3 regions of the Thauera chlorobenzoica genome follow, and region 2 is predicted to be linked to each of the others. Evidence: predicted binding sites of a transcription regulator. Region 2 holds the regulator's gene; each other region holds the start of a gene.
The links. The regulator FNR, encoded in region 2, switches genes on or off when oxygen is low (the NO sensors DNR and NnrR bind a similar motif). The targets are predictions, from matches to a motif close to TTGANCTAGNTCAA.
Positions count from the first base shown of each region.

Region 1: Tchl_RS13240 (bifunctional acetate--CoA ligase family protein/GNAT family N-acetyltransferase) is a predicted target of FNR. The motif match lies at 2,021-2,034, and genes of this name have one in related genera.
Region 3: Tchl_RS15270 (tetrathionate reductase family octaheme c-type cytochrome) is a predicted target of FNR. The motif match lies at 1,645-1,658, and genes of this name have one in related genera.

Region 1 covers NZ_CP018839.1:2,856,663-2,859,936, forward strand. The annotation lists gene Tchl_RS13240 (bifunctional acetate--CoA ligase family protein/GNAT family N-acetyltransferase) at 1-1,972, opposite strand, end outside; gene Tchl_RS13245 (class I SAM-dependent methyltransferase) at 2,194-2,745, shown strand; gene mnmH (tRNA 2-selenouridine(34) synthase MnmH) at 2,752-3,274, opposite strand, start outside.
Region 2 covers NZ_CP018839.1:3,470,213-3,473,486, reverse strand. The annotation lists gene Tchl_RS16205 (MBL fold metallo-hydrolase RNA specificity domain-containing protein) at 1-79, shown strand, start outside; gene Tchl_RS16200 (Crp/Fnr family transcriptional regulator) at 229-912, opposite strand; gene Tchl_RS16195 (SirB2 family protein) at 1,005-1,385, shown strand; gene fnr (fumarate/nitrate reduction transcriptional regulator Fnr) at 1,422-2,162, opposite strand; gene hemN (oxygen-independent coproporphyrinogen III oxidase) at 2,302-3,274, shown strand, end outside.
Region 3 covers NZ_CP018839.1:3,274,097-3,277,370, forward strand. The annotation lists gene Tchl_RS15270 (tetrathionate reductase family octaheme c-type cytochrome) at 1-1,602, opposite strand, end outside; gene ald (alanine dehydrogenase) at 1,738-2,871, opposite strand; gene Tchl_RS15280 (DUF1330 domain-containing protein) at 3,067-3,274, shown strand, end outside.

The sequences.
Region 1 (3,274 bases), 610 kb from region 2:
TCGCCGGCATGTTGCGGAATTCGCCCAGGCGTGCCGAGATCCGTGTCGAGCGGATCATGTCCCTGACCAGGAAGCTGTTGAGCGGCGGCAAGGCGACGGCGATGTCGCGGTTGTCCTCGACCAGGTTGCCGCCTTCGCCGAAGGCGATCGCGGGGCCGAACACCGGGTCGCGCTTGACGCTCACCACCAGCTCACGGCCGTTGCGCTTCTGGATCATCGGCTCGATGGCAATGCCGTTGATCTCGGCGTCGGGCCGCACCCGCTTCACCTCGTCGATGATTTCCTGGTAGGTCGAGCGTACCGCGGCGAGGCTGCGGATGTTCAGGCGCACCCCGCCGACTTCGGACTTGTGAGCGATGCTCGGTGAATCGATCTTCATCACGATCGGCAAGCCGATCTCGGCCGACAGCACCATCGCCTCGGCCGCTGAGCGGGCGACCACGGTCTGCGCGATGGGGATGCGGAAGGCGGCCAGCAGCGCCTTCGATTCCATCTCGTTGAGCTTGCTGCGACGCTCGGACAGCGCCATCTCGATCACCAGGCGGGCGCTTTCGATCGACGGCGGCGACAGGTGCGACAGCGAGGACGGCGTCTGCATCAGCAGCTTCTGGTTCTGGTAATAGGCGGAAATGTGGCTGAACAGCTCCACCGCCGGCTCCGGGGTGCGGAAATGGGGGATGCCGGCGGCGGTGAAGCGGTGGCGTGCCTCGCCGACCAGGTCTTCGCCCATCCAGCAGGTGACCACCGGCTTGTCGGCGGTCTTTTCGAGCTCGATGACGACATCGGCAACGCCGGTCGGGTCGCTCACCGCCTGCGGTGTCAGCAATACCAGCACGCCGTCCACGTTCGGCCCTTCGAGGACCGCCTTGAGGGCGTGGCGATAGCGTTCGGGGCCGGCGTCACCGAGGATGTCGACCGGGTTGCCGCGCGACCAGCTTGCGGGCAGCCCGGCATTGAGCTTCTCCAGGGTGGAGTCGGCGAACTCGGCGAGGGGGATGCCGATGTCTGCGGCGCGGTCGGCCGCCATCACGCCCGGCCCGCCACCGTTGGTGATGATCGCCAGGCGGTTGCCGCGCGGGCGGAAGTGCGAGAACAGCGCGTTGGCGGCGGCGAACAGCTGGCCCATGTTGTACAGGCGGATCACGCCGGCGCGGCGCAGCGCGGCGTCGAACACCGCGTCGTCGCCCATCGGCGCGCCGGTGTGGGACAGGATCGCGCGCGAGGCGTCGGGGTGGCGCCCGGCCTTGATCAGCAGCACCGGCTTGACCCGGGCCGCCGCGCGCAGCGCGCTCATGAAGCGGCGGGCGTCGCGCACGCCTTCGACGTAGAGGAAGATGCTCTCGGTGCGCGGGTCGGAGATCATGTATTCGAGCACTTCGCCGAAGTCGATGTCCGACGACGAGCCCAGCGACACCACCGCCGAAAAGCCGACGTTGTTGGGCTTGGCCCAGTCGAGGATCGCCGCGCACAGGCCGCCGGACTGCGAGATCAGGCCGATGCTGCCCTTGAGCGCGCTGGCGTGGGCGAAGGTGGCGTTGAGGCCCAGTTGCGGGCGCATGATGCCCAGGCAGTTGGGGCCGAGCAGGCGGATGCGGTGACGGTGGGCGGCATCGACGACCTGGCGCTCGAGCAGCTCGCCGCGCGGGCCGGCTTCGGAGAAGCCCGCCGACAGCAGGATCGCCGCCTTCACTCCGGCACGGCCGCAGGCGTCGATGATCGCCGGCGCCTTCTCGGCGCGCACCGCGAGCGCGACCAGGTCCAGGCGCTGCGGCACGTCCTCGACCGACTTGTAGCAGGCCACCCCATGCACGCTCTCGTGCTTGGGATTGATCGCGAACAGCTTGCCCTTGTACCCGGCCTCCAGCATGTTGCGGATGAGCACGCTGCCGAGGGCGTTCTCACGTTCGCTGGCGCCGATGATGCCGACGGAGCGGGGCTCGAGCAGCGGGGTGAGGTAGTGCTTGTCTTTCATGGTGTGGCTCTGGATGGGCTCTGGGGATATCGGGCGCAGGCCCGCACGATGACATACGTCCAATTTTTCTTCGAATTTTTCAATAATGCCCGATTATATACTGCAGTGCACAATCGATTGCTGTCCGATTCCGCTCATGTCGCGCGCCGGGGTGCGGAGCGGCCTCGGCTAGAATCGGGGCATTCTCTTCAACGCGAATCCGTCTACAGGGCATTGCACCGATGATCGAGCACCACACTTCCAGTGCGCTCACGCCTTCGGCCTGGGTCACCCGCTTCGCCTCCCTGATCGCGCCCGCCGGACGGGTGCTCGACTACGCCTGCGGCAGTGGCCGCCATGCACGCTGGCTGGCGCAGCACGGTTTCCGCGTCGACGCGGTCGACCGTGACGGCATCGCCCTGCAACTGCTGCAGGGCCTGCCCCGGCTGGAAACGCGAGAACTCGACCTCGAAGGTGAGGACTGGCCTTTCGAGCGCGCCGGCTACGACGGCGTGGTGGTCTGCAATTACCTCTACCGGCCGCGCTTCGATGCCATGCTGGAGCTGCTGCGGCCGGGCGGAGTGCTGATCTACGAAACCTTTATGGCCGGCAACGAGCGCTTTGGCAAGCCGAGCCGCCCCGACTTCCTGCTCCAGCCCAACGAGCTGGTGCATCGCCTGCGGGACAACTGGACCATCGTCGCGTTCGAGCAGGGCGAAATCCGGACCCCGCGCGCCGCGGCCGTGCAGCGGGTGTGCGCGATCAAGGGCAGGGCGCTGGCCGTGCTGCCCTGAGTAACCTTACCCGGTCTGCTCGAGGATGCGCTGTGCCAGCGCCCGGATGCCTTCGGGCCCGAGATCCGTCGTCTCGATACGGGGGGCCTCGCCGTAGCCGAGGTAGTTGCCGTGCTGGGAGCGCCGGTAAAGGGGGTCGTAATGCAGGTCGATGAGTTCGCCGAATAACTCCGGGAGGGCGCCGGCATCGGCCATCGCCTGCCAGCGTGCCAGTGTCTCCCGGCTCTGGAGTTCGCGCAGGCGCAGCAGGTTGTGCTTGAGGGTGGCGATGTCCTCACCCAGATAGGCATAGTCGCGCACCAGGAAGTCGAGGCGGGCATCGCGGCTGGCGTCGATCATGACGCAGGGCGCGCGCCGCATCGTCAGGATCAGCGCCTCGGGCACGAACAGCAGGCCGATCTTGCGGCTTTCGGCTTCCACATAGACCGGGCGCGCCGGATCGATGGCCTGCAGCCGGGTAAACAGCCTCGTCTCGAAATGCTTCTGTGAAGGCTGGGGGCGATCGGGAAGCGCCCCCAGCACCGAACCC
Region 2 (3,274 bases):
CGCCGTCGCTGCCGAACACGAGCTTGGCTGGCCCGCCCTCACGGTGGCCGAGCCGCTCGTCCCCTACCTTCTGGGTTGATCGCCTCACCGGGTGGAGGGGGCGCCGCGATGAGCGATGAAGGGTACTGCAGCGGGCGCAGCGTGGAAGCGGGGGAGTCGCCGTCGCTCCTGCACGCGCGCGCGGCAAGAAGCCGGGCGCAGCGCCGGCCGGTGGGTGAGGTTTCGCGCTCAGGCGTTGTAACGCGCCAGGCGGGCAGGGTCGTGCAAGGTGATGCGCTTGCCCTGCACACTGATCAGGCCGACTTCGCTGAGGTCGTGAAAGATACGCGACAGGGTTTCAGGGGTGAGGTTGAGGCGGGACGCAATCACCTGCTTGCTCGTCGGCAGCGAAATTTCGCAGGGTTCGTCACTGTCGGCGACCTGGAGCAGATAGCCGATCACGCGCTGCATGCTCGAGCGCAGCGAATAGGTTTCGACGTCCTGGATCAGGCCGTGGAGCCGGATCGACAGGCCGGCAAGGAGCTTGCTGGCAAAGGTCGCATCCTGTTCGATCATCTCGCTGACCACCGCCTGGCTGACATGCACCAGCACGGTATCGGCAAGGGCTTCGGAAAACACCGGGTAGGGGTGGTTCATGAACATCACCGCCTCGCCGAAACTTTGCATCGGGCCGATGATTTCGACGACCTTCTCGGTCCCTTGGGACGACGAGAAGGCCAGCTTGACCTGGCCCGACACCACGAAGTAGAAGCCGTGCGGCTGGTCTCCGCGCTGAAACAGCACTTCGCCGCGCGAGACGTGGCGTTCGCGGGTGTAGCGCGAAACGCGCTCGATGTCGGTGTCGGACAGTTCGCTGAACAGCGGGATGCGTCTGAGCAGGGCGGGTATGTCGAGCGGGGCATGGGGGGGCATCGGCGGGCTCTCCGTATCGAGGCGCAATTTTAATCGAGGCCGGGGCGCGGACTCGCACCGGAGCTCGGGTTTCTTTCGTTGAAAGGGGACGGATGTACTACACAATCAAGCATCTTCATGTGACCTGCGTCGTACTCAGCGCAACGGGCTTTCTGCTCCGCGGGCTGTGGATGTTTACCGGCAGCCCGCTGCTTCAGCGGCCATTGACCCGGGTGCTGCCCCACGTTGTCGACAGCCTGTTGCTGCTCAGTGCGATCAGCCTCGCGATCATGATCGGGCAATACCCGTTTGCGGCCGACTGGGTCACGGCGAAAGTCTTCGGGCTGATCGCCTACATCCTCCTGGGCACCGTGGCGCTCAAGCGCGGCAGAACGCCGGCGGTGCGGACCACCGCCTTCGTCGGTGCGCTGCTGGTGTATGCCTGGATCGTGTCGATCGCCATCACCAAGAACATGGCGGGGTTCTTCGCCTGAGTCCGGGCGGCGGGAAAACCTCCCCGCCGGCAGCGCTCAGCGCGCGCCTGGCTGGTGCTGGATGAGGCTCTTCAGCCGTGCCGGCTCGAGCAGGCGGACGTGCTTTTGCTGCACGGCGATCAGGCCTTCGTCCTGGAAACGCGAGAACGCGCGCGACACCGTTTCCAGTTTCAGACCGAGGTAGGAGCCGATCTCTTCCCGCGTCATGCGCAGGTTGAACTCCTGGGCGGAGAAGCCGCGCGCGGTGAACCGCTGCGACATGTTCAGCAGGAAGGCCGCCAGGCGCTCCTCGGCCCGCATTGAGCCGAGCAGCATCATCACCCCGTGATCGCGCACGATCTCGCGGCTCATCACCTTGTGGAACTGCAGCTGCAGCCCTTCGACCTCGTGCGACATCTGCTCGAGCTTGTCGTAAGGGATCACGCAGACTTCGCTGTCTTCGAGCGCGACCGAATTGCAGGAATGGACCTCGGTGCTGATCCCGTCCAGGCCGAGGATCTCGCCGGTCATCTGGAAGCCGGTGACCTGCTCGCGGCCGTCTTCGAGCAGCACATCGGTCTTGAACGAGCCGGCACGGATGGCGTAGATCGCCTCGAACGGGTCACCCGCGTGGTAAAGGTTGTGCTGGCGCTTGATCTTGCGTCGCGCACCGACGAGCTCGTCGAGGCGGTTCAGCTCGCTGTTGGACAGCCCGAAAGGCAGGCACAGCTCCACCAGATTGCACTGCGAACAGGCAGACTTGAGTCCGCTTACGGTAATTGGCACTGTCGCCCTCATCTGCACGATAATCCGGCCTCCCCGACAAATGACCCCGATGGAGACCCCGGGCGCCCGGCATTCCACACCCGTTGACCCACGTCAACCAAAAAAATCAGGCGTTCTGCCATTGTTCGTCACACACAGCAGCAGCTAGATCATGAAAAGCCAGAACGAACTCCTCTTCGATCCGCAACTGATCCGTAGATTCGATATCAACGGGCCGCGGTATACCTCTTACCCGACAGCGGACCGCTTCGTCGAGGCCTTCAACGCCGACGCACTGAAGGCCTGGCTGGCAAAACGGGCCATCGGCGGGGTAAGCAGACCGCTTTCATTATACTTCCACATCCCGTTCTGCAACACGATCTGCTACTACTGCGCCTGCAACAAGATCATCACCAAGGATCACGGTCGTTCTGCCAAGTATCTGAAATACCTGGCTAAAGAAATCGAAATGCAGGCTGCCTGCCTTGAGGGCAGCCGGCAGGTGACGCAGCTTCACCTGGGTGGAGGCACCCCGACCTTCCTCTCGCACGACGAGATGCGCGAGCTGATGGCTTCGGTGCGCGAGCATTTCACCCTGGTGCCCAACGGCGAATACTCGATCGAAGTCGATCCGCGCAAGGTCGATTTCGATACCGTCAAGCTGCTCGCCGAGCTCGGCTTCAACCGCATGAGTGTCGGCGTGCAGGATTTCGCCGAGGATGTGCAGCGGGCGGTCAACCGTGTGCAAAGTTTCGAGGAAACCCAGCTCGTCATCGATGCCGCGCGCCAGACCGGGTTCAAGTCGGTCAGCATGGACCTGATCTACGGCCTGCCCAAGCAGAACGTGATCAGTTTCAACCGCAGCCTCGAGCAGGTGCTGCAGATCTCGCCCGATCGCATTTCGCTCTACAGCTACGCCCACCTGCCCGGGCTGTTCAAGCCGCAGCGCCGCATCCATTCCAGCGACATGCCCAGCGCCGACACCAAGCTGCAGCTGCTGCAGCTGGGCATCCGCCGCCTCACCGAAGCGGGCTACGTCTACATCGGCATGGACCACTTCGCCAAGCCCGATGACGAACTCACCGTGGCCCAGCGCCAGGGCCGCCTGCACCGCAACTTCCAGGGCTATTCGACGCAGGCCGAGT
Region 3 (3,274 bases), 200 kb from region 2:
GAAGCGCAGGCCACCGTGGCCGGCGACGCCCAGCAGCATCAGCCCGGCGAGGCCGAAGCCCAGGCGATCAAGCAAGGGGTTGCGGTCGCGACCGGGCATCCAGACGCCCGGCACCGCAGCCAGCCTGCCGCCGTCGGCGTGGCACTCGGCGCAGCCGAGGGCACGTTCCTTCGGCGCGACCATGTGGGTGATCGGCCACAGCATCGAGGTCTCGACAAAGGCGAATTTTCCGCTGTAAGGCTGGCCGCTTGCATCCGCCCCGGCCTTCAGCGCCTTTGCCCAGTCGAAGTTGTACCAGAAGGCGGTGTCGTCTGGCGTCGCGGTATGCGGCACCAGCAGGGTCAGGTGCTCGGTATCGTAAGGTTGCTTGCCGTGGAAGGTCTTCACCGGCCAGATGCGCGCATCGGGCGCGCCCGGGGTGCCGTGGAACGTGTTGATCGCCACCCGCGCGGTCGGGTCGATCTTCGATTCCGGCTGCGTATACGTGACCGTTCCGTCGAACCAGATGTAGTCGGGCTTGACGTTCTGGCCCAGCACGAACGCGCCCTTCTTGCTGTCGTAGACCACGTGCCCGCGGTCGTCCTTGAGCTGGTAGGGCTTGCCTTCGGGAGTCAGCCTGCCGGCCGCGGACCAATCCCAGCCCATCTTGGTCGGCACGCCGCCGCGGGCGAATTCGGGAATGTGGCAGGTCTGGCACGCCAGCGTGCGGGTGTGATCGTTCAGGCGTCCGGCCTGAACGAAGCCGTCCTTGTGTGGACGGTCGCCATGACAGGCCTGGCAGCTGGCCGGATTGCGGTCGGTTTTTTGCCCGCGGATCAGCGCCCCGTGAGGGTCCGCCCCGGTCATGCTGATCCGGCTGCCGGCGACCTTGTGCCGATCCGCCTCGTGGCAGCTGGCGCAACTGAAGTCCAGTCCATCCTGCGCCATATGCACGTCGAGTTCATTCGTCGCCTTGTTCAGCGAGGAATCGAGATCGCCATGTTTGACGCCGTCCCCGCCTCCGCCGTAGTAGTGGCAGGCCCCGCAGGTCTGGCGCGAAGTCGCGCCGACCTGCTGCGCCACCTTGGCGAGATCGACCGCCTCGATGAACTTGCCGGACTTCGCCGGATATTCGATGCGCTCGTAGGGCGGATGGCCGGCAAACCCTGCCAGCTTCCGATAGTCGCCGGTGTTGTGGCAAGCCAGGCAATCGACCGCATCCTCGGCGGTGAAGTCGAACGTCTCGTCCTTCCAGCCGTAGCCGATGTGACAGGACTGGCAAAAAGGCTCGTTCGAGCGGTTGCCGATGCAAAAGCCGTTGAGCATCGTCTTCTTGCCCAATTTCTGCCCGGTATCGGCATTGACGTACTCCCAGCTCCAGTGCCGGGTCGCCATCACCTGCCGGGCTGCTTCGGTATGACAGGCGAGGCAGGCGCGGGTCACTTCCGCACCGCTCTTGAATGGGCCTTTGAGTCCGTCGAATTTAGCGTGATCCGCCGTGCCGGTAACCGTCGCGCCAGCCAGGGCGCTCGCTACCATCAGCAACATGGCGCCGAAAGTACGGCGCAACCAGGATGATCGCCTGCCCATGGTTTCCCCCATCAGCCGATGCTTCCCTGCCATGGTAAGGCCCCACCGAGCATTACTTTTTGATAATTGTCTAATTTGATTAAAATCAAGAAGCGCCCCTCCGTGCGCCCGTTAAGCCCGTTAACGCAGCGCAGGCAGCCCGCGCATCGCCGCTTCCATCGGGCCGCCCTACCAGGGCGCGTCGGAACACGGCACCAGCACCTCCAGGGGTGTGAACGCCATGCCGTGGGCTTCGGCCACCGGGCGGCTGGTGATGCGGCCTTCGAGGACATTCACCCCCCTGGCCAGGGCCGGATCGTCGCACACCGCGCGCAGCCAGCCCTTGTCGGCGATCGCCAGTCCGTAGCGCAGGGTCGCGTTCATCAACGCCTGGGTCGACGTTCGTGGCAACGCCCCCGGCATGTTCGTGACCCCGTAGTGCAGGATTTCATCGACCAGGTAGGTCGGATCCGCATGCGTCGTCGGCCTGATCGTCTCGATGCAGCCTCCCTGATCCACAGCGACATCGAGGATCACCGCGCGCCGCTGCATCAGGGCGAGCATGTCGCGCGTGACCAGCAGCGGCGTCCGCGCCCCGGCCTGCAGCACCGCGCCGATCACCAGGTCGGCCTCGGCCACCATCCGCTCGACATCGTGCCGGGTCGAGTACAAAGTCCGCACCGAACTGCCCCAGGCAAACTCGATTTGCCGCAGGCGTTCGAGATCCACATCCATCAGGGTGACGCTCGCCCCCATGCCCTTCGCCACATAGGCAGCGTTGATACCGACGGTCCCCGCTCCGAGGATGAGCACGTTCGCCGGCAGGACACCGGCAACCCCTCCCATCAGCACGCCGCGCCCTCCGCTCGGGCGCTGCAACAGGGACGCACCCACCTGTGCCGCCATCCGCCCGGCGACTTCGGACATCGGCGCCAGCAGCGGCAAACGCCCGGCGGCCAGCTCCACGGTTTCGTAGCCGATGCAGACCGCCCCCGATTTGAGCAGACCTTCGGTCTGCGCCCGGTCGGGCGCGAGGTGCAGGTAGGCGAACAGGATCTGGCCGGGCCGCAGCATTGCCAGTTCGGGCGCCTGCGGCTCCTTGACCTTGATGATCATGTTCGCTTCGCCGAACACTTCCGCAGCCGAACCGGCCAGCCGCGCCCCCGCCATTGCGTAATCCGCATCACTGTAGGAGGAGCCTTCTCCCGCCTGGCGCTCGACCAGCACCGTGTGGCCATGGGCGACAAACTCCGCAACCCCGGCCGGCGTCATCCCGACACGGAACTCGTTGTTCTTGATTTCCCTTGGAACCCCGATGATCACAGCCTGCTCCTGCGTGGCGGCTCACCCGCATGACATGGCGGGCACACCCGACTCCGTTGCGGACAGTATAGGACACCCTCCCGGCGAGGGCGCCTCGCTGATGCGCACCGGGCCGGTTGGAATTGCCCGACAGGTATGATGCTGAACAGCGCACGCCCCTGCGCCCAACCTTGTTACCGATTCGGAGCGAAGCACATGGGCAATGCCTATCTCATCGGACACCTGACCGTCAAGGATGCGGACAAGTGGGCCCAATACCGCAGCCGCGTTCCAGCCACGCTGGCACCCTGGGGAGGAGAACTGATCCTGCGCGGCAGGATCGTGAACGTGCTGGCCGGCGAGCACGTCCACACCGACATGGTGGTGATCCGCTTTCCGGACGTCGCCGCAGCAGACGCGTGGC